3 regions of the Azospira sp. genome follow, and region 2 is predicted to be linked to each of the others. Evidence: predicted binding sites of a transcription regulator. Region 2 holds the regulator's gene; each other region holds the start of a gene.
The links. The regulator sigma-54, encoded in region 2, starts transcription at its own class of promoters, with help from an activator protein. The targets are predictions, from matches to a motif close to TGGCACGCTTNCTGCTNA.

Region 1 (7,753 bases), on a different contig from region 2:
CGGCAGGATGCGCTCGTCCCGGTCCACGAAGCGCACCTTGGTCATGACCGTGGCCTTGGAGCGGTCCACCGTCGGCACCAGGCGGCTCACCTCGCCGCGGAAGCGCAACTCGGGAAAGGCGTCGAGCTGGATTTCGCAGGGCTGGCCCACCTTGATCCTGGCCAGGTTGGATTCGGCCACGTCGGCTTCCACCTCCAGGCTCTCCATGTCGGCCATGGTCACCACCGCGCCCTTGCTTTCCAGGGCCGAGGAGAAGGGAGTGATGACGTCGCCGATGTTGGCGGTCTTGGTCAGCACCACGCCGTCGAAGGGGGCGCGGATGAGGGTCTGCTCCACCCCCACCTGGGCCGCCCGCAGATTGGCCTGGGCCACCGCCACGGCGGCGGCGGCCTTGTCGAAGCGGGCCTGGGCCGTATCCAGGGAGGAACCGGAGACGAACTTCTTCTGGGCCAGGTCCTTCGCCCGCTCCAGGGCGGCCCGGGCGTCCTTCAGTTCGGCCTGGGCCGACAGCACGCCGGCGCCGGCCTGGTCGGCCTGGGCCTGCACGTCCTTGTTCTCCAGCCGGGCCAGCACCTCGCCGGCCTTGACCCGGCTGCCTTCCAGCACCCCCAGCCATTCCAGGCGGCCGGTGGCCTTGGAGGCGACGGAGGCCTTGCGGCTGGCCACCACGTAGCCGGCCGCATTGAGCAGGGTGACGCCCTGGTAGGGATAGGCGGTGGTGACGGAGACCGTCTCCACCTCGGTCTCGCGCCGGGAGAGGGAGGCCAGCAGCAGGCCGCCCAGCACGAGGACAGTGGCGCCGATGAGCCAGGTGCGGCGGCGGGAGCGGGGCGCGGCCGGGGCGGCAGGCCCCCGTTTGAGGCTGAGGCGGGAGAGATCGGGCTTGGACATGGCAGTGGGGGGAGTCGGGATTCCGGGCTGTCGACGGGGCGCAATGATGGGCCGATTATAGCCGTCCCCGGCCCGTCCCCTGCCGGGAATGGGGACCGCCGCCGTATCGGGCGCCGGCAGCGGCTAATCCCCATAAATGACGGGGACTTCCCGGGCTTGTCAGCGTGGGCCTCTAATGCGACCATGGAGCCCATTTTTCCATTCGAGGAGTGCCGTTCGTGACCACCAGCAATCTGAACATCGACGCCTTGCTGTCCTATGTGCCCATGTTCAATGGCCTGGCCCCGGACGAAATCGCCCGCATTGCCCGCGGTACCCGGGAAATCCACGCGGCCCGCGGCGACATCCTGTTCCACAAGGGCGATCCCTGCCAGGGCCTGCACCTGGTGGTCTACGGCCAGGTCAAGCTGGCCTTCACCTCCGCCCAGGGCGGCGAGAAGGTGGTGGAAATCCTCGGCCAGGGCCAGACCTTCGGCGAAGCCCTGATGTTCATGGACAAGCCCTACATCGTCTACGCCCAGGCCCTCACCGACTCCCAGCTGCTGCACATCTCCAAGGCCGTGCTGTTCGAGGAACTGGAACGGGACCCCAAGCTGGGCCGCAAGATGATCGCCGGCCTCTCCATGCGCCTGCACCAGATCATCACCGACGTGGAATCCTATTCCCTGCACTCCGGCCGCCAGCGCATCATCGGCTACCTGCTGCGGGACCTGCCGGACGAGGAACACCTGCCCAAGGAAACCACGGTGAACCTGCCCACCAACAAGGGCATCATCGCCTCCCGCCTCAACCTGACCCAGGAACACTTCTCCCGCATCCTGCATGAACTGTCCGAGCGGGGCCTGATCAAGGTGGAAGGCCGCAAGATCCACATCCCCGACGTGGAAAAGCTGCGCACCTTCGACCTCTAGGCATTCCGGGGCCGCCGGCGCGGCGCCCGCAGTCCGCGAAAAAGCCCCTCTGCCGGGGCTTTTTTGTTTTCTGCGGCAGGCCCGGCGGCGAAGGGGCCGCTGTCATATTGGGATAAATCGCCGGGTGTAGAATCCCCGCCATGGCCCTCGAAACCGAACTCAAGCTGCGCCTGCCCCCCGGCGGCGCCGCCCGCCTCCTGCGGCATCCGCTCCTGGCCGGCAGCGCCCCCCTGCGCCAGCGGCTGCTCAACACCTATTACGACACCCCCGACCTGGAACTGCTCGGCCAGCGCATGGCCCTGCGTCACCGGCGCAAGGGCTGGGACTGGCTGCTGACGGTGAAGACCGCCAACCCGGCCAGCGGCGGCCTGGCCCGGCGCAATGAGTGGGAAGCCAAGGTGGCACCCGGCCAGTTCGATTTTTCCCACGTGGACGATGGGGACCTGCGGCGCTGGCTGGAAAAGCGCACGCCCCGCCTGGAAGCCGCCTTCACCACCGACTTCACCCGCCTCGCCTGGATCGTCGAACCGGCACCCGGCACCCGCATCGAGATCGCCCTGGACCGGGGCACCATCCAGAGCAAGGGTCAGCGGGAGCCCCTGGGGGAACTGGAACTGGAGCTCCTGGCCGGCCCCGAGACCGCCCTCTTCGCCCTGGCCCGGGAACTGTCCACCGCCCTTGGCGAACGCCAGGCCCTGCACCCGGTGGCGGCGAGCAAGGCGGAGCGGGGCTACGCCCTGTTCACCGGCCGCCGCAGCCCGCCCCAGAAGGCCCGTCCGGCGCCCCTGGACACGAACCTGACGCCCCTGGCCGCCTGCCGCAGCGCCGCCCTGGACTGCCTGCAGCACCTGCAGGCCAACGAGGCCGGCGCCCAGCGCGGCGACAGCCCGGAATACGTGCACCAGGTGCGGGTCGCCATCCGCCGCCTGCGTTCCCTGCTCAAGCTGTTCGCCCCGGTCCTGCCGCAAGCCTTCCGGCAACGCTGGACCGGCCCCTGGCGCGACCTGGGCCGGGGCCTGGGAGAAGCCCGCAACTGGGACGTGTTCCTCAGCGAAACCCTGCCTCCCCTGAACGCCGCATTCCCCGGCGTTGCCGAGCTGACCCGCCTGGAACGGCACGCCAATAGCCGCTCCCAGGCCGCCCACCTCGCCGTGCGCCGCCTGCTGGGCTCGCCGGCCTACTCCCGCCTGCTCCTGGAATTCAGTGCCGACCTCTTCGCCCTCGGGGAAGAGCCGGCCGGCCAGCGCCCCCTGACCGACTTCGCCGCCCGCCGCCTCGACCGCCGCGCCCGCCAGGCCAGCCGTCTGGCCCGCAACCTGGCGGAGCTGGACCACGCCGGCCGCCACCGCCTGCGCATCGCCTTCAAGAAGCTGCGTTACGCCATCGAGTTCCTCGCTCCCGCCGGCGGCAACGGCGCCCCCTACACCCAATCCCTGGCCCGCCTGCAGGAACACCTGGGGCGCCTCAACGACCTGGCCACCGCCCGGGAGCTGCTGGCTCCCACCCTGCCGGCCCGGCCCGGTCTGGTCATGGGCTGGCTCGGCGGCCGCAGCGACCTGCTGCTGGAAGAACTGCCGGCTTTCCTCGAGGATTTCCTGGCCCAGACGGCGCCCTGGGAAAAATCCCCCGGCAAGCGCAACAAGACTGCAAAGCGGAGCGGCTAGGATGGCGCCTTTGTCCCCGGAGACCGCCATGGACCTGATCCTCTGGCGCCACGCCGAAGCCGAGGTCGGCAGCGACGACCTGGCCCGCCGCCTCACCGTCCGCGGCGCCAAGCAGGCCCGGCAGATGGCTGCCTGGCTCAAGCCCCGCCTGCCCAAGCACACCCGCATCCTGGTCAGCCCGGCGGTGCGCACCCAGCAAACCGCCGACGCCCTGGAACTGCCCTACGAAACCAGCCGCAAGCTGGCGCCCGATGCCAGCGTCTACGACCTGCTCTCAGCCGCCGGCTGGCCCGACAGCCGGCAGACCATCCTCATCGTCGGCCACCAGCCCACCCTGGGCCAGCTGGCCGCCCTGCTCCTCTCCGGCCAGGAAGCGCCGTGGACGGTCAAAAAGGGCGCCGTATGGTGGTTCTCCAACCGGGTCCGGGCCGGGGAGACCCAGACGTTGTTGCGCTGCTGCCTGGGCCCCGACATTTTGGCTAGCGGCAGTTGAAATTCGCTTAGTTAGGCAAGAAGCGACAGCGTGCTCTGATACACGCCGCCACCCATAAAAAAAGCCCGCCGAAGCGGGCCTTTTCATCACAAAACCTGGGATTAGCTGCAACCCTTCGGCTTCATGTCAGTGGGCAGGGCGCTGGCGTCGCAGGACCAGGCACCACCGGCAGCCCGGGCCAGCTTGATAGCCAGACCATTGACCTTGGTCGGGGCATTCTTCAGGGCGCAGGAGATGCCGGTGTTGTCCACGGTGTAGGTACAGTGGCCGCTCTTGGCAGTGTCAAGCCCGATGGTAGCTTCGGTCGGGGTGCCGCCATCGTTGGCGATCATTTCATAGGCGGTACGGACGGCAGAAATTTCTGCCAGACCGGCGGCGATCTTACCCTTGGCCTGGTAGTCGGAGTAAGCCGGCAGAGCAACTGCGGCCAGGATACCGATGATAGCAACCACCACCATCAGTTCGATCAGGGTGAAACCTTGCTGAACCTTGTTCATGACAATCTCCTATTGGAAGAAGGATATATGGGAGTCTCTGAATATCCGGAACTCCTCAATCAAGTATGAGCAAGTAGGATGCCAGCTTGCTTTTCCTTGATTTCACCGGGGCTACGCCGCAAAAAACTGACGTTTTTTGTCACAACACATCCCTATCGCGGCACTTTCTGACTAGGCGACGTCAAGCTGGCTCTTGTCCATAAAACGCTCGGCATAGCGCAGAAACACCCGCTGCTTCAGGAAAACGTCGAGCAAATCCCCGTCCACATGTCCGTTGTCGCGGAATTTCCGCATGATGGAGAGGGCCTGGGACAGCTTCATGCCTTCCTTGTACGGCCGGTCCCGGGCGGTGAGGGCTTCGAAGATGTCGGCGATGCCCATGATCCGGGCCTGGACGCTCATCTGCTCCCGGGTCAGGCCCCGGGGATAGCCCTTGCCGTCCATGCGCTCATGGTGGCCGCCGGCGTATTCCGGCACGTTCTTCAGGTGCTTGGGCCAGGGCAGGGATTCCAGCATGCGGATGGTGGCGACGATGTGGTGGTTGATGATCTCCCGCTCGGCCTCGGTCAGGGTGCCGGCCCGGATGGTCAGGTTTTCCACTTCGTCCGCGCTGAGGAAATCGTTTTCCTTGCCCTGCGCATCCTGCCAGCGGTAGCGGCGGGCGATCTGCCGCACCCGCTCCTGGTCTTCCGGCTGCATGGCTTCGCCGCCCACATTGCAGCGCTGCAGGAAGCGCTGGTCTTCCTCCATCTGGGCCAGACTCGCCTCCAGTTCCTGGCGCGCCTGGCTTTCCCCTCGGCCGCCGGCAATGGCCTGCCACATGCGGATCTGGGCATCGCGCCGGATCACCTCGAAACGGGTATCCAGCAGATGGATGCGATCGAAGATGGTCTGCAGCTTGGTCGCCTTGTCCACCACGTGCACCGGCGTCGTCACCTTGCCGCAATCGTGCAGCAGACCGGCCATTTTCAGCTCGTAGCGGTCCTTGTCGGACATGCTGAAGTCGGCCAGGGGACCTTCCGTGGTGGCATTCACCGCCTCGGCCAGCATCATGGTCAGCTCCGGCACCCGCTGGCAGTGGCCGCCGGTGTAGGGGGATTTTTCGTCGATGGCGGTGTTGATGAGCTGGATGAAGGACTCGAACAGTTCTTCCAGCTGGGAAATGAGCTGCCGGTTGGTCAGGGCGATGGCCGCCTGGGAGGCCAGGGATTCGGCCAGGCGCTGGTCCGCATAGGAGAAGGCCCGCACTTCACCGCTGACGGGATCCTGGGCGTTGATCAGCTGCAAGACGCCGATGACCTCGTTCTCGTGGTTCTTCATGGGCACCGTGAGAAAGGACTGGGAGCGGTAGCCGGTGCGGGCGTCGAAGGCCCGGGTGCCGGAGAAGTCGAAGCCCTCCGCCGTGTAGGCGTCGGCGATGTTGACCGTCTGCAGGTTGAGGGCGCTGTAGGCGGCCACCATGGAATTGTTGGGCTCGCCGCTTTCGGTATGCAGCGGCAGGTCGGGGAACTTGGAGGAGAGGGGCTGGCCGCTGCTGCCGCCAAAGGCGATGGCCAGGGAGTCGGTGCGGACAATCTCGAAGCGCAGGTGGCGCCCGTCCTCGGTCATGCGGTAGAGGGTGCCGCCGTCCGCGTGGGTGATCTGCTTGGCCGCCAGCAGGATGCGCTCCAGCAGGCGGTCCAGGTTGCGCTCGTGGGAGAGGGCCGCCCCGATCTCGTTGAGTTGCTCCAGGCGCCGGAAAAGATCGTCCAGGGTATCCATGCCCTACCTCCTATTTGATGCAGACCGCGTGTACCTGCTTCATGTCGGTAATGCCCTGCAGCACCTTGTCGATGCCGTCCATCTTCAGGGTGCGCATGCCGTCGTTGAGGGCGCAGGCCACCAGCTCGGCCACCCGGGCATGTTCCTGGATCAGTTTCTTGACGCCGTCGGTCCCGGCCATCAGCTCGTGCAGGCCGACCCGGCCCTTGTAGCCGGTGTCGTTGCAGGCGGGGCAGCCCTTGGGACGATACAGGGTGAACTGGCCATCCTTGGCGTAGCGGCTGTTCCAGTCCCGGTAAACGGCTTCATAGGAGCCTTTGGGGTCCTTCTTCCAGCTGTCGGTGTTGGTCAGCTCCTCGCAGTACTCGGTCAGCAGCCGCTTCATGTCCTCCGGCGAGGGCTGGTAGGCCTCCTTGCACTCCTTGCACAGGCGCTTGGCCAGGCGCTGAGCCAGGATGCCGAGCAGGGCGTCGGCGAAATTGAAGGGGTCCATGCCCATGTCCAGCAGGCGGATCACCGATTCGGGGGCGCTGTTGGTATGCAGGGTGGCGAACACCAGGTGGCCGGTGAGGGAGGCCTCGATGCCGATGCCGGTGGTTTCCGCATCCCGCATTTCGCCCACCATGATCACATCCGGATCGGCCCGCAGGAAGGAGCGCATGACCGTGGCGAAATCCAGGCCGGCCTTCTTGTTGATCTGCACCTGGCGCAGGCCCTTCTGGGTGATTTCCACCGGGTCTTCCGCAGTCCAGATCTTGGTGTCCGGCGTATTGATGTGGCCCAGGATGGAATGCAGGGTGGTGGTCTTGCCCGAGCCGGTGGGGCCGCAGACGAAGAAGAGGCCGTAGGGCTTGCTGATGATGCTCTTCAGGGTCTCGTGGTTGTGGGGCGTCAGGCCCAGGCTGTCCAGGGGAATGGGCTCGCCGGCGGCCAGGATGCGCATCACCACGTCTTCCATGCCGCCGGCGGTGGGGATGGTGGCCACCCGCAGCTCGATATCCAGGGGGCCGTATTTCTTGAACTTGATCTTGCCGTCCTGGGGCTTGCGCTTCTCCGAGATATCCAGATCGCACATGATTTTCAGGCGGGCAATGAGGGCATTGCGGTAGGAGGCGGGAATCTCGATGTAGGGCACCAGGGAGCCGTCCTTGCGGAAGCGGATCAGGGTCTTTTCCTTGCCCGGCCGGGGTTCGATGTGGATGTCGGAAGCCCCTTGCTGGGAAGCCTCGATGATGATCTTGTTCACCAGCTTGACCAGCTCGTTCTCGGCGGCGGCAGAAACGTCGTCGCCGACAACGTCGCCTGCCTCGTCGTCACCATCCCCCAGGTCGGAGAGCAGGTCGCCCACCGAGGCCACGTCCGCCAGGGCACCGAAGAAATGGTCCAGCACCTGGAGGAATTCCCGGTTAGTGGTGACCCGGTAGACCACCTTGCTCTTGGGGAAGATGTTGTTCACCACCCGGGAGTTGCGCACCCGCTCCGGGTCCGTCGCCACCACCACCACGCCTTCCCGGGTTTCCTCCACCGGCACCCATT
Region 2 (7,753 bases):
GCCCATCACCGACGAGCCCTTGGCTCCCAGTTCCATTTTCTCTTCGGTATAGCCGGTGGCCACCTGTTCGGTGGTGTTGGCGTCGATGATCTTGTAGCGCATGCCGATGATCCACACCCCGGTGTTTTCCTGGGTCTGCACCGAACCGACCACCGTCTCGCCGACGGCCCCGGCCTGGGCCCCGCCCATGGAGCCGGAGAAGGCGCCGAAGACGCCCAGCAGCTTGCCCACGGCACGGCCGTCGAAGCCCTGCTGGGCCTGGGCCACCTGCTCGGCCTTGAGGATGTCGAACTTGACCACGTACTTGGTGGTCTTGAACTTGCCCTTCTGCAGCAGCTTGCGGGCGGCACTGGGGTCGCCCATGGTGTAGGCCAGGGTGAACTCGTTGAGCAGGGGGCCCATGTCGGAACGTTCGAGGATCTTGAAGTTGGCCTTGCCCAGTTCCAGTTCGGCGTAGTCGGCGATGTTGTTGGGGCCGTACTTCTGGGTGAAGGAGGCGTTGTTGGACTTCACTTCGCCCGGGATGACCACCAGGGCCGGGCCCTTCTTCGCCGCATTGGCGTACTCCACCGGCTTGTACATGGCCTTGTCGGCCATTTCGTTGGCCTGCTTGGAGGTGTCGCTGCCGGCGGTGGGCGACGGGCTGTCGAAAACCGGCTGGGCATGGGCCGAACCGGCGCAGGCCAGGGCCAGGGCAATGGGGGCGATGTACTGACGCATGGAAGACTCCGTAGGTTTATTTTTTTGGTTTGCCGGCAGCCCGGCAGTAATCGTTGTAGAGCTTGGCCACGACCTCCTCGGCCTGCTCATGGACCAGCTCCAGGGCCATGCCGGCGGTGTCGCTGCCGGAATAGGACTCGGCCTTGGCCGTGGCGGTGGAAATGGTGCGGCCGTCCGCCGCCGCCAGGGTGAAATGCATGGTCACATAGACCTCGGGCAGGCGCACCACCGGGTTGTAGGCGGTGCGGGTGGAAACCCCGCCCTTGAGGACGAAGGCGGCGCCCAGCTTGCTGGAAGCGGCCAGGGCCGCGTCCGGGTCGTTGCGGAAATAGGCTTCCATCTCGGCCTGGGCGATGCGGGCCCGCTGCTCCTCGGCGGTGTAGGTCTTCAGGCCCAGGGCCTTCAGCTTCTGGTTGATCACGGCGGCATGGCGGCCGTATTTGCTGCCCTGCAGCTGGTAGCCGTCGGCCGTCTGGTCGGCCAGGGCCACCAGGATGCCCTGGTTGCGCAATGCAGCCTTGCAGGGAACGGCCAGATGCTGGGCGATGCGGCCGCGGCGGCCCTCCTCCTCGGCAGCACCCTGCTTCTCGTCCTCGGCAAAACTGAAGGCCCGGGCGCCGCCGGCTGCCGCCAGCAGCAGGCCACAGCAGAGCAGGCGGGAAGCGGCACGCAGGGGGGCAGGCTTCATCTCGGGACTCCAGGAAAAGTCCCCGGCATCAACGCCGGGGCAGGTGGAATGGGGCAGGCCATTCTGTCAAAAAAAATGCCAGCCTTCAATCGGCTGGCATTTTTGCGGGAAGTCCGCCCCTGGCTTACTTGGCAGCCTGGCTGTCGGCTTCGCACTTCTTGATGAAGGAGGCCTTGGCGGCACCGGCCAGCTTCTTCTCCGCGGCCTTGGACTGGCACTCCGCATTGGCGGCGGGAGCGTCGGCGGTCTTGCCGGAGAGGCAGGTCTTCATGAAGCCCTTGCGCTCGTCGCCCTTGAGGCCCTTCTCGCCGGCTTCCTTGTTGCAGTTCTTCATGCGCTCCTGCTGGGGCGTCGGCGCTTTGGCCGCGTCGGCGGCGCCGGCAACGGGAGCCAGGCCGATACAGGCCAGGGAACACAGGGCAAGCAGCATCTTTTTCATGGTGTCTCCGTCAGTGGTCAGGCAGGGCTTACCACTATGCGTTCGTCAAATATCGTCGTCAAGCAGCAGCTTCTGCTGCCGGGTGATGAATTCCTGCATGTTGTCGATGCCGCGCAGCTGCAGGATGCTGTTGCGCACCGCCGCCTCCAGCAGCACCGCCAGGTTGCGCCCGGCAGCCACCGGAATGACCACCTTGCGCACGGCCACGCCGAGGATCTCCTGGGTCTGGGCATCCAGGGGCAGGCGCGGCGCATCCACCCCGGCCACCGGCTTCTGCAGGTGCACGATCAGCTTGAGCTTCATTTTCCGCCGGGAGGCGGTCTCGCCGAAGATGGTGCGGATATTGAGCAGGCCCAGGCCCCGCACTTCGAGGAAGTCCCGCAGCATGCCAGGGCAACGGCCCTCGATGGTGGCGGGGGCGATGCGGGCCAGTTCCACCACGTCGTCGGCGACCAGGCCGTGGCCCCGGGAAATCAGTTCCAGGGCCAGTTCGGACTTGCCGACGCCGGAATCGCCGGTGATGAGGACGCCCATGCCCAGCACGTCCATGAAGACGCCATGCACCGACACCGTGTCCGCCAGGCGGCGGGAAAGGTAGATGCGCAGCAGGTCGATCACGGCCGAGCAGGGTTTGGCGGTGGTGAACAGGGGCGTGCCGGTGCTCTCGCAGCCCTCCAGCACGGCCGGCAGCACTTCCAGTCCCTCGGCGACGATGACGGCGGGGGGCTGGGCGGCGAAGATTTCGTTCATCTGCGCCTTGAGGCGCTCAGGATTGACCCGGCTCAGCCACTGGTACTCGGCGGCGCCGATGACCTGCAGGCGTTCCGGGTGGATCAGGTTGAGGTGGCCGACCACGTCGGCGCCGTAGTTGCCCCGCTCCCGGATCTCGATGGAGCGTTCGGCGCCCTGGGCCGCGACCCAGGTCAGGGACAGCTTGTCCTGGTGGTCCTCAAACAGCTGGCTGATGGAGATTTGCCGCATGGTTCCCCCAGTCGGTGAACAGGCGGTGGGCGTCGTCGGTGTTGTCGCAGGCGCCCAGGGCCTCGCGGAAGGCCCGGTCGGAGAAACGCTGGGCCAGCTCGGAAAGAATCTGCAGATGCTGCTCGGTGGCCTGTTCCGGCACCAGCAGCACGAACATCAGGCCGACAGGCTTGCCGTCGGGGGAATCGAAAGGCACCGGGGCGGACAGGCGCATGAAGGCGCCGGCGGCTTCCTTGAGCCCCTTGATGCGGCCGTGGGGAATGGCAACCCCCTGGCCCAGGCCGGTGGAACCGAGTTTTTCCCGGGCGAAGAGGCTGTCGAAAACCGTGGCCCGGGCGATGCCCAGGTTGTTCTCGAACAGCAGTCCGGCCTGCTCGAATGCCCGCTTCTTGCTGCTGGCTTCGAGGTCCAGCAGGATGTGGGCGGGAGGGAGGAGTTTGGCGATCAGATCCATGGGGCGGGAACCTTCCCCGAACAGCGGGATGGCGGCGGCAGGGCCGGTTGGAGACTGGGATTCAGGCAGGATACCTGGCGAAAAGTGGCGGGATCATAACGGAAAACGACCCCGCCGCCTATGCCTTTCGTCCCAGTCCCGGAGAGGGAATCAGATCACTCTTCGATGTGATTCTTGATGGTGTCGCGGTGGTGATCCTGGGCCTTCTGCTTGTACTTCTGCACCTGGCGGTCCAGCTTGTCGATCAGGGTGTCCACGGCGGCATACAGGTCGGCATCCTCGGCATCCACGTGGATGTCCTTGCCGGGCACGCGCACGGTGACTTCAGCCTTCTGCTTCAGCTTTTCCACGGTGAGGATGACGTTGACGTCGATGACGCTGTCGAAGTGACGCGTAACCCGCTCCAGCTTGGCAGTGACGTAGTCGCGGATCGCCGGGGTGACTTCCAGGTGATGTCCGGTGATGTGCAGGTTCATGGCTCGCTCCTTTTTTAGATGGACTTGCGTAGGTTGGCCGGCGAAATGTTGAGCGCTTCTCTGTATTTTGCAATGGTTCGACGCGCCACAACAATGCCTTGTTGGCCAAGAATTTCGGATATTTGACTGTCCGAAAGGGGTTTTCTGGGGTCTTCGGCCGCCACCAGCTGCTTGATCAGGGCCCGGATGGCGGTGGCCGAACAGGCGCCCCCCGTATCCGTGGCCACATGGCTGCCGAAGAAATACTTGAGTTCGAAAATGCCCCGGGGGGTGGCCATGTACTTCTGGGTCGTCACCCGGGAAACGGTGGATTCGTGCAGGCCCAGGGTTTCGGCGATTTCCCGCAGTACCAGGGGACGCATGGCCACCTCGCCGTGTTCGAAGAACTGGCGCTGGCGGTCCAGGATGGCCTGGGACACGCGCAGGATGGTGTCGAAACGCTGCTGCACGTTCTTGATCAGCCAGCGGGCCTCCTGCAGCTGGCCGGAGAGGCTGGAGCCGCGCTGCTTGGAGAGGATCTCGGCGTAGAGCCGGTTGATGCGCAGGCGCGGGTAGGCGTCCGGATTGATGCTGGCGGTCCACTGGTTGCGCACCTTCTTCACCACCACGTCCGGGGTGATGTAGCGGGCATCCAGGGGCGCGTACTGGGCGCCGGGCCGGGGGTTGAGGCTCTTCACCAGGTTGGTGACGGCGCGCAGGCGCTCGTCGTCGCAGCCCAGCAGCTTCTTCAGCTTGGTGAAGTCCCGGCCGGCCAGCAGTTCCAGGTGATGGCGCACCAGCTTCAGGGCCTGGTCCCGCACCTCGTCGGCCGGCAGGGCTTCCAGCTGCAGGGCCAGGCATTCGCCCGGAGTGCGGGCGCCGACACCGGTCGGGTCCAGGTGCTGCAGGTGGCGCAGGGCGATCTGCAGGTCGTCCAGGTCGATTTCCAGCTCTTCCGGCAGGGCTTCCTGCAGCTCCTCCAGGGGCTGGGTCAGGTAGCCGTCCTCGTCCAGAGCCTCGATCAGGAAGCTGACCAGCTGCCGGTCCCGCTCGGAGAGCTGCATCAGGCCCAGCTGCCAGTTGAGGTGGTCGCGCAGGGAGGTGTTGGCGGCCTGCACTTCCTGGAAGTCGGAATCCTCGTCCTCGTCGCGGGAGGCGGAAGGGTAGCTGCCTTCGGCAAACCAGTCCTCGCCTTCGCCCAGGCTGTCCCGGCTGTCGTCCCGGACTTCTTCGGGGCCGTGACTGTCGGCGCCTTCACCGGATTCGCCGCTATCGCCTTCCCGCGGGCCTTCGGCAGCAGCCTCGGCCGTACTGCCGGCGTATTCGCCTTCGCTCCCGCTGTAGGAGGGCTCGTAGTTCTCGTCCTCGCGCTCCAGCAGGGGGTTTTCCAGCAGATACTTCTCCAACTCCTGCTCCAGCTCGAGCGTCGACAGTTGCAGCAGCCGGATGGACTGCTGCAGCTGTGGCGTCAGGGCCAGGTGCTGCGAGAGTTTGAGTTGGAGGGTTGGTTTCATGGACCCGGGGCCGAAGGGGCCGGCGGCAATGAGCGGGTTGAGGGAAAGACTCGGAGACTGGGCTCGTCAGAGACGGAAGCTCTCGCCCAGATATACTTTTCGGACGTCTTCATTATAAACGATCTCATCCGGGCGGCCAGACGCCAGCACCCGGCCCTCATTGATGATGTAGGCCCGGTCGCAGATGCCCAGGGTCTCACGCACGTTGTGGTCGGTGATGAGCACGCCGATGCTGCGGTCCTTGAGGAAACGGATGATCTTCTGGATTTCCAGCACGGCGATGGGGTCCACGCCGGCGAAGGGCTCATCCAGCAGGATGAAACGGGGAGAGGTAGCCAGGGCCCGGGCGATTTCCACCCGGCGGCGCTCGCCACCGGACAGGGCGGCGGCATTGGAAGCGCGGATGTGGCCGATGTGCAGCTCTTCCAGCAGTTCCTCCAGGCGCAGGTCGATCTCGTGCTTGGGCAGCTTCTGCAGTTCCAGCACGGCGCGGATGTTCTCCTCCACGTTGAGCTTGCGGAAGACGGAAGCCTCCTGGGGCAGGTAGGAAATGCCCAGATGGGCCCGCTTGTGGATGGGGAAGTGGGTCACTTCCTGATTCTGCAGCTGGATGGAGCCGCCGTCGGAGGGCACCAGGCCGACGATCATGTAGAAACAGGTGGTCTTGCCGGCACCGTTGGGGCCCAGCAGGCCGACCACCTCACCGCTGCCCACCTCGAAGGACACGTCATGCACCACGGTGCGGGACTTGTAGCGCTTTTTCAGGTTGTTGGCGGAAAGCTTGGCGATGAGGTCGGGGTTCTGCTCGGACATGGGCTATCGGATTCTATGAATGCGGGGGCGTAAAGGCATTGTGCCAGAGGTGTCGCCCGGGGGTTCTACCAGTCGCTGCCGGACTCGTCGTCCCAGCCGCCCTGCAGCACCTGGCGGACGGTGGCGGCGGCAAAGCCGCGGCTGAGGAGGAAGCGGGTCTGTTTGGCCCGCTCGGCCAGATCGGCGGGCAGGGCGGCAAATTTCTTCTGCCACACTTGGCGCGCCCGTTCCAGCTCGCTGCCGCCCTGGGCCAGGGCCGCGGCGACGGTTTCCTCGGCCACGCCCTTCTGCCGTAGTTCCTGGGCCAGCCGGGCATCGCCGTAGCGGCGGGCGCGGATGGCGACCCTTTCACTGGCATAGCGGGCATCGGAAAGCTGGCGGCGGGCCGCCAGGTCGTCCAGCAGGGCCTCCAGCTCAGCCTCGGATTCTGCGTGGGGCGCCAGCTTGCGGGCCAGTTCGGCCCGGCTGTACTCCCGCCGCGCCAGCAGCCCCAGGGCCCGCTGGCGCAGGCTCGGGGTCATTCTCCGGCTGCGGCCGCCGGGGCGGGGTTGGCCACGCCCAGGGCTTCCCGGATCTTGCCTTCGATTTCCTGGGCAATGGCCGGGTTGGCCTTGAGGAATTCCCGGGAGTTGTCCTTGCCCTGGCCGATTTTCTCGCCCTTGTAGGAGTACCAGGCGCCGGACTTCTCGATCAGCTTGTTGGCCACCCCCAGTTCGATGATCTCGCCCTCGCGGGAGATGCCTTCGCCGTAGAGGATATCGAACAGGGCTTCGCGGAAGGGCGGGGAGACCTTGTTCTTCACCACCTTGACGCGGGTTTCGTTGCCGATCACCTCGTCACCCTTCTTGATGCCGCCGATACGGCGGATATCCAGGCGCACGGAGGCGTAGAACTTGAGCGCGTTGCCGCCGGTGGTGGTTTCCGGGGAACCGAACATCACCCCGATCTTCATGCGGATCTGGTTGATGAAGATGACCAGGGTGTTGGTCTTCTTGATGTTGGCGGTGAGCTTGCGCAGGGCCTGGCTCATCAGGCGGGCGTGCAGGCCCATCATGGAATCGCCCATCTCGCCTTCGATTTCGGCCTTGGGGGTGAGGGCGGCCACGGAGTCCACCACGATCACGTCCACACCGCCGGAACGCACCAGCATGTCGGCGATTTCCAGGGCCTGTTCGCCGTTGTCCGGCTGGGAGATGAGCAGCTCGCCGATGTTCACGCCCAGCTTCTGGGCGTACTGGGGATCGAGGGCGTGTTCCGCGTCGATGAAGGCGGCGGTGCCGCCCAGCTTCTGCATCTCGGCCACGACCTGCAGGGTCAGGGTGGTCTTGCCGGAGGATTCCGGACCGTAGATTTCCACCACCCGGCCCCGGGGCAGGCCGCCCACGCCGAGGGCCACGTCCAGGCCCAGGGAGCCGGTGGACACCACGTCCACGCCCTTGTCCACTTCGGTCTCGCCCATCTTCATGATGGCGCCCTTGCCGAACTGCTTTTCAATCTGCGCCAGTGCGGCGGTTAGTGCTTTGGCCTTGTTGTCGTCCATGACTGAATTCCCCAAAATCAAGCGGCTGATTATGGCACAAACCCTCCGGCCTACGCCAAGTTACCCGGACTACGTGTTATCCCCAGCATCAAAGGCCTTGGAACACCGCGGCAAAGCAGGGAAAATGGCGCAAATTATGCTAAAGCGAT
Region 3 (7,753 bases), on a different contig from region 2:
TCCTGGTGCTGCAGATCGTCACCGGCATCTTCCTGGTGATGCACTTCAAGCCGGATGCTTCCCTGAACGCCGCCGGCGTGCCCGTGGCCTTCGCCTCCGTCGAGTACATCATGCGCGACGTGCCCTGGGGCTGGCTGATCCGCTACATGCACTCCACCGGTGCTTCCGCCTTCTTCATCGTCGTCTTCCTGCACATGTTCCGCGGCATGCTCTACGGTTCCTACCGCAAGCCCCGCGAGCTGATCTGGCTGTTCGGCGTCGGCATCTTCCTGTGCCTGATGGGCGAAGCCTTCTTCGGCTACCTGCTGCCCTGGGGCCAGATGTCCTTCTGGGGCGCCCAGGTGATCGTGAACCTGTTCTCCGCCATTCCCCTGATCGGACCGGACCTGTCCGTCTGGCTGCGCGGTGACTTCGTGGTGGGCGATGCAACCCTGAACCGCTTCTTCTCCTTCCACGTGATCGCCATGCCCCTGGTGCTGATCGGCCTCGTCGCCGCCCACATCCTGGCCCTGCACGAAGTCGGCTCCAACAACCCCGACGGCGTCGAGATCAAGAAGCTGAAGGACGAGAACGGCCATCCCCTGGACGGCATTCCCTTCCATCCCTACTACACCGTCAAGGACATCGTCGGCGTCGTGGTCTTCCTGATGGTCTTCTCCTGCGTGGTGTTCTTCGCACCCGAAGGCGGCGGCTACTTCCTGGAATACAACAACTTCATTCCGGCCGATCCCCTGAAGACCCCGCCCCACATCGCTCCGGTGTGGTACTTCACCCCCTTCTACTCCATCCTGCGCGCCATGGTGTGGCCGATCCTGGGCCTGGATGCCAAGTTCTGGGGTGTGGTGGCCATGGGCGCTTCCGTGGTGATCTTCGCCTTCCTGCCCTGGCTGGATCGCAGCCCGGTCAAGTCCATCCGCTACCGCGGTCCGATCTACAAGACCTTCCTGACCCTGTTCGTGATCTGCTTCGTGATCCTGGGCTACCTCGGTACCCAGCCGCCCTCCTACTGGGGCGAGAAGGTCTCCCAGGTTTGCTCCCTGATCTACTTCGGCTTCTTCCTGCTGATGCCGTGGTATTCCAAGGTGGACAAGTACACGCCGGAACCCGAGCGTGTGACCATGAAATAAGGACGAGAGCGACATGAAAAAACTGCTTACTGCATTGCTCTTCGCGCCCCTGATGGCGCTGGCCAGCGGCGCCGCCGTGCATCTGGACAAGGCTCCGGACGTTTCCGGCGACAACGCGGCCCTGCAAAACGGCGCCAAGCTGTTCGTGAACTACTGCCTGAACTGCCACGGCGCCTCCTTCATGCGCTACAACCGGCTGACCGGCATCGGTCTGACCGAGCAGCAGATCAAGGACAGCCTGCTGTTCACCGCCGACAAGGTGGGCGAGCCCATGCGCGTCGCCATCCGTCCGGACGAAGCCAAGCAATGGTTCGGCGCCACCCCGCCCGACCTGACCCTGATCGCCCGTGCCCGCGCTTCCGAAGCCGGTCCCGGCGCCGACTGGCTCTACACCTACCTGCGTTCCTTCTACCGTGACGACAAGCGTCCCACCGGCTGGAACAACGTGGTGTTCGAGAACGTCGGCATGCCGCACATCCTGTGGGAACTGCAGGGTCAGCAAGTGCTGAACCACGAGACCCACAAGCTGGAACTGGCCGTACCCGGCAAGCTGTCCGCCGCCGAGTACGACAAGCAAATCGCTGACCTGGTCGGTTTCCTGGTGTACATCGGTGAACCCGTTTCCGGTCTGCGCAAGCAGCTGGGCATTGCCGTCCTGCTGTTCCTCGGCGTGCTCTTCGTCGTTGCTTACGCTCTCAAGCGCGAGTACTGGAAAGACGTGCACTAACCCGCCTGACATTCAGGCTACGGCATCGCCGATCGGGGCTTTTCCCGGCGGCGGTGCCGATTCCTTTTTGAGGTAACGAGTCATGATGAACCTCTACTCCGGCACCACCGATCCCTTCAGCCACCGCTGCCGCATCGTCCTGTTCGAAAAGGGCATGGACTTCCAGGTGATCGATGTGGACCTCTTCAACAAGCCCGAAGACATCGCCGTCATCAACCCGTACAACCGGGTGCCGGTGCTGGTCGAGCGCGAGTTGATCCTGTACGAACCCAACATCATCAACGAATACATCGATGAGCGTTTCCCCCATCCCCAGCTCATGCCGGCCGACCCCATCATGCGGGCCCGGGCGCGCCAGCTGCTGTCCACCATGGAACGGGAAATCTTTGCCTACATCGAGCCCCTGGAAAAGAACGCCAAGACCGCCGACAAGGCGCGGACCGAAATCCGCAACCGCCTGACCGAGCTGGCTCCCATGTTCGCCAAGCAGAAGTTCATGCTGGGCGACGAGTTCTCCATGCTCGACGTGGCCATCGCCCCCCTGCTGTGGCGCCTGGACCACTACGGCATCGACCTGCCGAAGACTGCCGCGCCGCTGATGAAGTACGCCGAGCGCATCTTCAGCCGCCAGGGCTTCATCGATGCCCTGACGCCTTCCGAAAAGGTGATGCGCAAGTAACGAACTGACGGGGGCGCCGCCACGGTGTCCCCGTCTTTTCTCCAGGCCGGCGCCTGCGGTGCCGGTGCGTCGGCCGGACCGGTCGGCGCCATTCAGCGGAAGACTGTCATGCAACTGCCCTCCACCAAGCCCTACCTGATCCGCGCCATTTACGAATGGTGCGTGGACAACGGCTTTACCCCCTACATCGCAGTGGCCGTGGATGACCGGACCCTGGTGCCCCGCGAGTACGTGCGGGACGGCCAGATCGTCCTCAACATCAGCGGCGACGCCACTTCCCACCTCAACATGAGCAACGAGCTGATCAGCTTTGCCGCCCGTTTCGGCGGTGTGGCCCGGGATCTGTCGGTGCCGGTGGGCAATGTGGTGGCCATCTACGCCCGTGAAAACGGGGCCGGCATGGCCTTCGAGGTGGATGAAGAAGGTGAAGGCGAGGGCGAAGTGGTGGCGGATGCCGGCGACGAGACCCCGCCGGAGCCGCCGGCCGCACCGCCCAGCGGCCGTCCCCACCTGCAGCGGGTGAAGTGAGCGGGGGTTTTCCTTCTTAGGTACTCCCCGCCGCTCCACCGGAAACCGCCTCGCGCCCCAAGCCGAGGCGGTTTTTCTTTGGCGCACCAAGCTGGCGCGGGATGCGCCAAGCTGGGGCCGAAATCCAGCCGTTCTCCTGGCGGATTCGCTGTCGTTTATTGGTAACCCATTGATTATTAATGGTGGCATGGCTGTTGCTGTGTTGGGGCAGGAGCCCAGACCATGCCAAATGAAAGCCACTTCCCCCCCAGTGTCACCCCTTCCACTTGCTGCTACTGCGGCACCGGCTGCGGCGTCCTCATCGACAGCCGCGACGGCCGCATCACCGACGTGCGCGGCGACCCGGAGCACCCGGCCAACCAGGGGCGCCTCTGCGCCAAGGGGGCGACCCTGCACCTTACCGCCGCCCCCGGCACCCTTCAGGCCAACCGGGCCCTCTATCCGGAAGTGCGCACCCGCCGCGACCAGCCGCGCCAGCGGGTGAGCTGGGAGCAGGCCATGGCCGTGGCGGCCCGCCGTTTCGCCTCCGTCATCGCCGAGCACGGACCGGAGGCGGTGGCCTTCTACGTCTCCGGCCAGCTGCTGACCGAGGACTACTACGTCTTCAACAAGCTGGTGAAGGGCTTCATCGGCAGCAACAACATCGACACCAACTCCCGCCTCTGCATGTCCTCCGCCGCCTCCGGCTACAAGCTGACCCTGGGCGTGGATGCACCGCCCAACTGCTATGAGGATATCGGCCTGGCCCAGTGCCTGTTCATCACCGGCGCCAATCCGGCCGCCGCCCACCCCATCGTCTTCCGCCGCATCGAGGATGCCCGGGCGGCCAATCCCGAACTCAAGATCATCGTCGCCGACCCCCGCCGCAGCGAGACGGCCGCCATCGCCGACCTGCACCTGGCCCTGAAGCCCGGCACCGACATCGCCCTCTACAACGCCATGCTGCACGTGCTGTTGGCCGAGAACCTGGTGGACCGGGACTACATCGCCGCCCACACCGAAGGCTTTGCCGCCCTGGAAACGATTGCGGCGGACTACAGCCCCGCCGTGGCGGCCCAGATCTGCGGCATCCCGGCCGAGGACATCGTCCAGGCGGCGCGCTGGTTCGGCCTCTCCAAGGCCAGCCTGTCCCTCTGGTGCCAGGGCCTCAACCAGTCCCGCCACGGCAGCCACAACAACGCCGCCCTGATCCACCTGCACCTGGCCACCGGCCACATCGGCCGGCCCGGCGCCGGCCCCTTCTCCCTCACCGGCCAGCCCAACGCCATGGGCGGCCGGGAAGTGGGGGGCATGGCCAACCTGCTCTCTGCCCACCGGGATCTGGGCAACGCCGAGCACCGGGCCGAAGTGGCCCGCTTCTGGGGCGTGCCCGAGGTGCCGGCCAAGCCCGGCCTCACCGCCGTGCAGCTGTTCGAGGCCGTGGGCCGGGGTGAAGTCAAGGCCCTGTGGATCGCCTGCACCAACCCGGCCCATTCCCTGCCGGACCAGGCCCGGGTGCGGGCCGCCCTGGAGACGGCGGAATTCGTGGTGCTGCAGGAAGCCTACGGCGATACCGACACCGCCGCCTACGCCGACCTGCTGCTGCCCGCCGCCAGCTGGGGCGAGAAGGAGGGCACGGTGACCAACTCGGAGCGCCGCATCTCCCGGGTGCGGGCCGCCGTGGCGCCGGCCGGCGAGGCCCGGGCCGACTGGGCCATCGCCGTCGATTTCGCCCACCGCCTGGGGGATGAACAGGGCCGGGGCGAAGAGGCCCGCCGCCTGTTCCCCTACCGCCGCCCCGAAGCCATCTTCAACGAGCACCGGGACAGCACCCGGGGCCGGGACCTGGACATCACCGGCCTCTCCTACGGCCTCCTGGAGCAGCGCGGGCCCCAGCTGTGGCCCTTCCCCGCAGGGGCCGAGGCCGGCCTGCCCCGGCTTTACGCCGACGGCCGCTTCCCCACGCCTTCCGGCCGCGCCCGCTTCGTCCCGGTGCAGCACCAGGAGGTGGCCGAGCCCACCGATGTGGATCAGCCCCTCAGCCTCCTTTCCGGCCGCCTGCGGGACCAGTGGCATGGCATGAGCCGCACCGGCACCGTGCCGCGCCTGTTCCACGGCGCCGAGGAGGCGGTGCTGGCCATGCATCCCTGCGACCTGCGCCACCGAGGCCTGGAGGACGGCGACCTGGCCCGGGTCAGCAACGGCCGCGACAGCCTGGTGCTGCGGGTGGCCGCCGTGGCCGGCCTGAAGAAGGGCCGGGCCTGGCTGCCCATGCACTGGGGCAGCCGGTTCATGCACGGCGCCGGCGCCAACGCCTTCACCGGCCCGGCCTGCGATCCCATTTCCCTGCAGCCCGAGCTGAAGCACGCCCCGGTGCAGGTGGAAAAGGCCGACCTGCCCTGGCCCCTGGCCGTGGTGCGGGCCGGAGAGGGGCCCGACGCCCTGGCCTCCAGCCTGGCCCTGCTGCAAAGGGCGCGCCGCCTGTTGCCCCGCTTCCCCTACGCCAGCGTCGGCCTCTATGGCCGCGGCCAGCCCCTGGTGGTGTTCCGCGCCGCGGCAGAGGCGCCCCTGGACGAGGCCCAGATCCGGGAGATCGACGCCCTCTTCGACCTGGAGCGGGAGGAGGGCGCCATCGTCTACGCCGACCGCCGCCGCCACATCGGCAAGCGGGCCCTGGCCCGGGACGGCCACCTGCTCGGGGTGCGCCTGGCCGGCGAGACCCAGGCCCTGGCCTGGCTCAAGGACGCCATCTCCGACGACGTGCTGGACCCGGACCTGCTGCGCTGGGCGGTGGCCCCCATCAGCACGCCGCCGGCCAAGCTGCTGCGCGCCAGCCCGGTGGTGTGCAAGTGCGCCGACATCACCCAGGCCCAGATCGAGGCCGGCATCGCCAGGGGCCTGGACCTGGACGGCCTGCAGAACGAGCTAAAATGCGGAACCTTCTGCGGCGGCTGCCTGCCCGAAGTGAAGAAAATCATCGTTGCCAAGACATCCCCCCAGGCTGCCTGAGGGAAAGACAAGGAAAACCGGGGAGACGCCCATGAATTACGCCCACTTCATCAAGGAACTCGGCCGCGGCGCCGAGGGCGCCAAGGACCTGACCCAGGAGGAGGCCCAACTGCTCTACGGCGCCATGCTCGACGGCGGTGTGCCCGAACTGGAACTGGGGGCCATCACCATCGCCCTGCGGGTCAAGGGCGAGAGCGCCGAGGAAATGATCGGCTTTCTGGCCGCCGCCAGCGAGCGGGTCCATGCCCTGCGGCCGCCCCCCGGACGCATCCGGCCGGTGGTCATTCCCAGCTACAACGGCGCCCGCAAGGGGGCCAACCTGACGCCCCTGCTGGCCCTGCTGCTGCAGCGCTTCGGCGTGCCGGTGCTGGTGCACGGCCTGCTCGAAGGCTATGGCCGGGTCACTTCGGCCCACGTCTTTCGCGAACTGGGCCTGATGCCCTGCGCCAGCCACAGCGCCGTGCAGCAGGCCATGGACGGCTACGGCGTGGCCTGCGTGCCCCTCAACGTGCTCAGCCCGGGGCTGCACAACCTGCTCTCCCTGCGCAGCCGCCTGGGCCTGCGCAACAGCGCCCACAGCCTGGTGAAGATGCTCGACCCCTTCAAGGGCGGCGGCGTCCTGCTGGGAGCCGCCACCCATCCGGCCTACATGGACCTGATGCGCGACATCCTCTCCTACGGCGGCGGCCGGGCCCTGTTGCTGCGGGCCTCGGAAGGGGAGCCCTTCGCCAACCCCAAGCGCCGCCCGCGCATCGAGTACCTGCACGAGGAGCAGTGCGAGGTGCTGTTCGAGGCAGAGCACGAAAGCCTCAAGGCCCTGCCCAACCTGCCGGAGGAGTGCGACGCCAAGGTCACCGCCCAGTGGATCCGCAAGGTGCTGGACGGCCAGGCCAGCCTGCCCCTGCCCCTGGCCAACCAGCTGGCCTGCTGCCTCTACGCCAGCGGCTATGCGGAAGACTTCAACCAGGCCAAGGCCATCGTGGCGGTGGAAGGCAACGGCCTGACCACGGTCTAGAGCATCCCGGCCCTGGCCGTGGCACGATTGCGCCACCGGCCGCCGCCGTGGGGCCGCGCCCCGCCCGAACCCGCCGCCAGGCGGGTTTTGTTTTGGGGGCTCAGCCCTGGCGCCGCTTCCAGTCGTCGGTGAGCAGGCCGGCAAAGCCCCAGTTTTCCTCAGTGATTTCCTGGATCACGATGTGGGTGTGTTCCGGCTTTTTGCCCAGCACCCGCACCAGGCTGTCGGTGACTTCCGCCACCAGGCGGGCCTTCTGTTCCCGGCTGGCGCCGGCGGTGATCTGGATATTGACGTAGGGCATGGGATCTCCTCGGGTCGGTTGGGGGTCGGCCATGGTGCCATGGAAAAGGCGCCGGCGGATGCTCCGGTCATCGCCGCCAGTCCTTGCCGGCTCCCCGCCGCCCGCCGCCGATGCAGGCCAGGCGGGGCCTGGGGCCAATTGTCGTGCAGATGACAATCTCCCGCTGCGTCCCTTCCTAGACTGTGGCCAGCCCGTCAGCGAACGAGGCCCGAACCGGAGCATACCGGTCCCCTACCAGGCGGCATCGAGACACCAAAGGAGATTGTGGATGAAGGCGCTACGGCGAGCCCTCACGGGGCTCTATTTCGTTTGTGGGGCCCTGCTGGCGACGTCGCTTCATGCCCAGCAGGGCAATGTCATCAAGCTGGGCCAGTCCCTGCCCCTCAGC

Region 1: OEL49_RS07540 (pilin) is a predicted target of sigma-54. The motif match lies at 4,523-4,540, and genes of this name have one in related genera.
Region 3: OEL49_RS03500 (nitrate reductase) is a predicted target of sigma-54. The motif match lies at 3,245-3,262, and genes of this name have one in related genera.

The regions. Positions count from the first base shown of each region.
Region 1 is NZ_JAOTRW010000004.1:341,782-349,534, forward strand. It holds gene OEL49_RS07520 (efflux RND transporter periplasmic adaptor subunit) at 1-891, opposite strand, end outside; gene OEL49_RS07525 (Crp/Fnr family transcriptional regulator) at 1,110-1,802, shown strand; gene OEL49_RS07530 (CYTH and CHAD domain-containing protein) at 1,943-3,466, shown strand; gene sixA (phosphohistidine phosphatase SixA) at 3,495-3,959, shown strand; gene OEL49_RS07540 (pilin) at 4,061-4,456, opposite strand; gene OEL49_RS07545 (HD family phosphohydrolase) at 4,628-6,217, opposite strand; gene OEL49_RS07550 (GspE/PulE family protein) at 6,228-7,753, opposite strand, start outside.
Region 2 is NZ_JAOTRW010000006.1:225,570-233,322, reverse strand. It holds gene OEL49_RS10855 (hypothetical protein) at 1-720, opposite strand, end outside; gene OEL49_RS10850 (hypothetical protein) at 737-1,408, opposite strand; gene OEL49_RS10845 (PsiF family protein) at 1,533-1,847, opposite strand; gene hprK (HPr(Ser) kinase/phosphatase) at 1,893-2,828, opposite strand; gene ptsN (PTS IIA-like nitrogen regulatory protein PtsN) at 2,797-3,282, opposite strand; gene hpf (ribosome hibernation-promoting factor, HPF/YfiA family) at 3,438-3,758, opposite strand; gene OEL49_RS10825 (RNA polymerase factor sigma-54) at 3,773-5,251, opposite strand; gene lptB (LPS export ABC transporter ATP-binding protein) at 5,318-6,064, opposite strand; gene recX (recombination regulator RecX) at 6,130-6,585, opposite strand; gene recA (recombinase RecA) at 6,582-7,604, opposite strand; gene OEL49_RS10805 (PAS domain S-box protein) at 7,741-7,753, shown strand, end outside.
Region 3 is NZ_JAOTRW010000003.1:4,046-11,798, forward strand. It holds gene OEL49_RS03480 (cytochrome b) at 1-1,127, shown strand, start outside; gene OEL49_RS03485 (cytochrome c1) at 1,141-1,854, shown strand; gene OEL49_RS03490 (glutathione S-transferase N-terminal domain-containing protein) at 1,937-2,533, shown strand; gene OEL49_RS03495 (ClpXP protease specificity-enhancing factor) at 2,642-3,061, shown strand; gene OEL49_RS03500 (nitrate reductase) at 3,284-6,049, shown strand; gene ybiB (DNA-binding protein YbiB) at 6,081-7,064, shown strand; gene OEL49_RS17380 (tautomerase family protein) at 7,165-7,587, opposite strand; gene OEL49_RS03515 (ABC transporter substrate-binding protein) at 7,634-7,753, shown strand, end outside.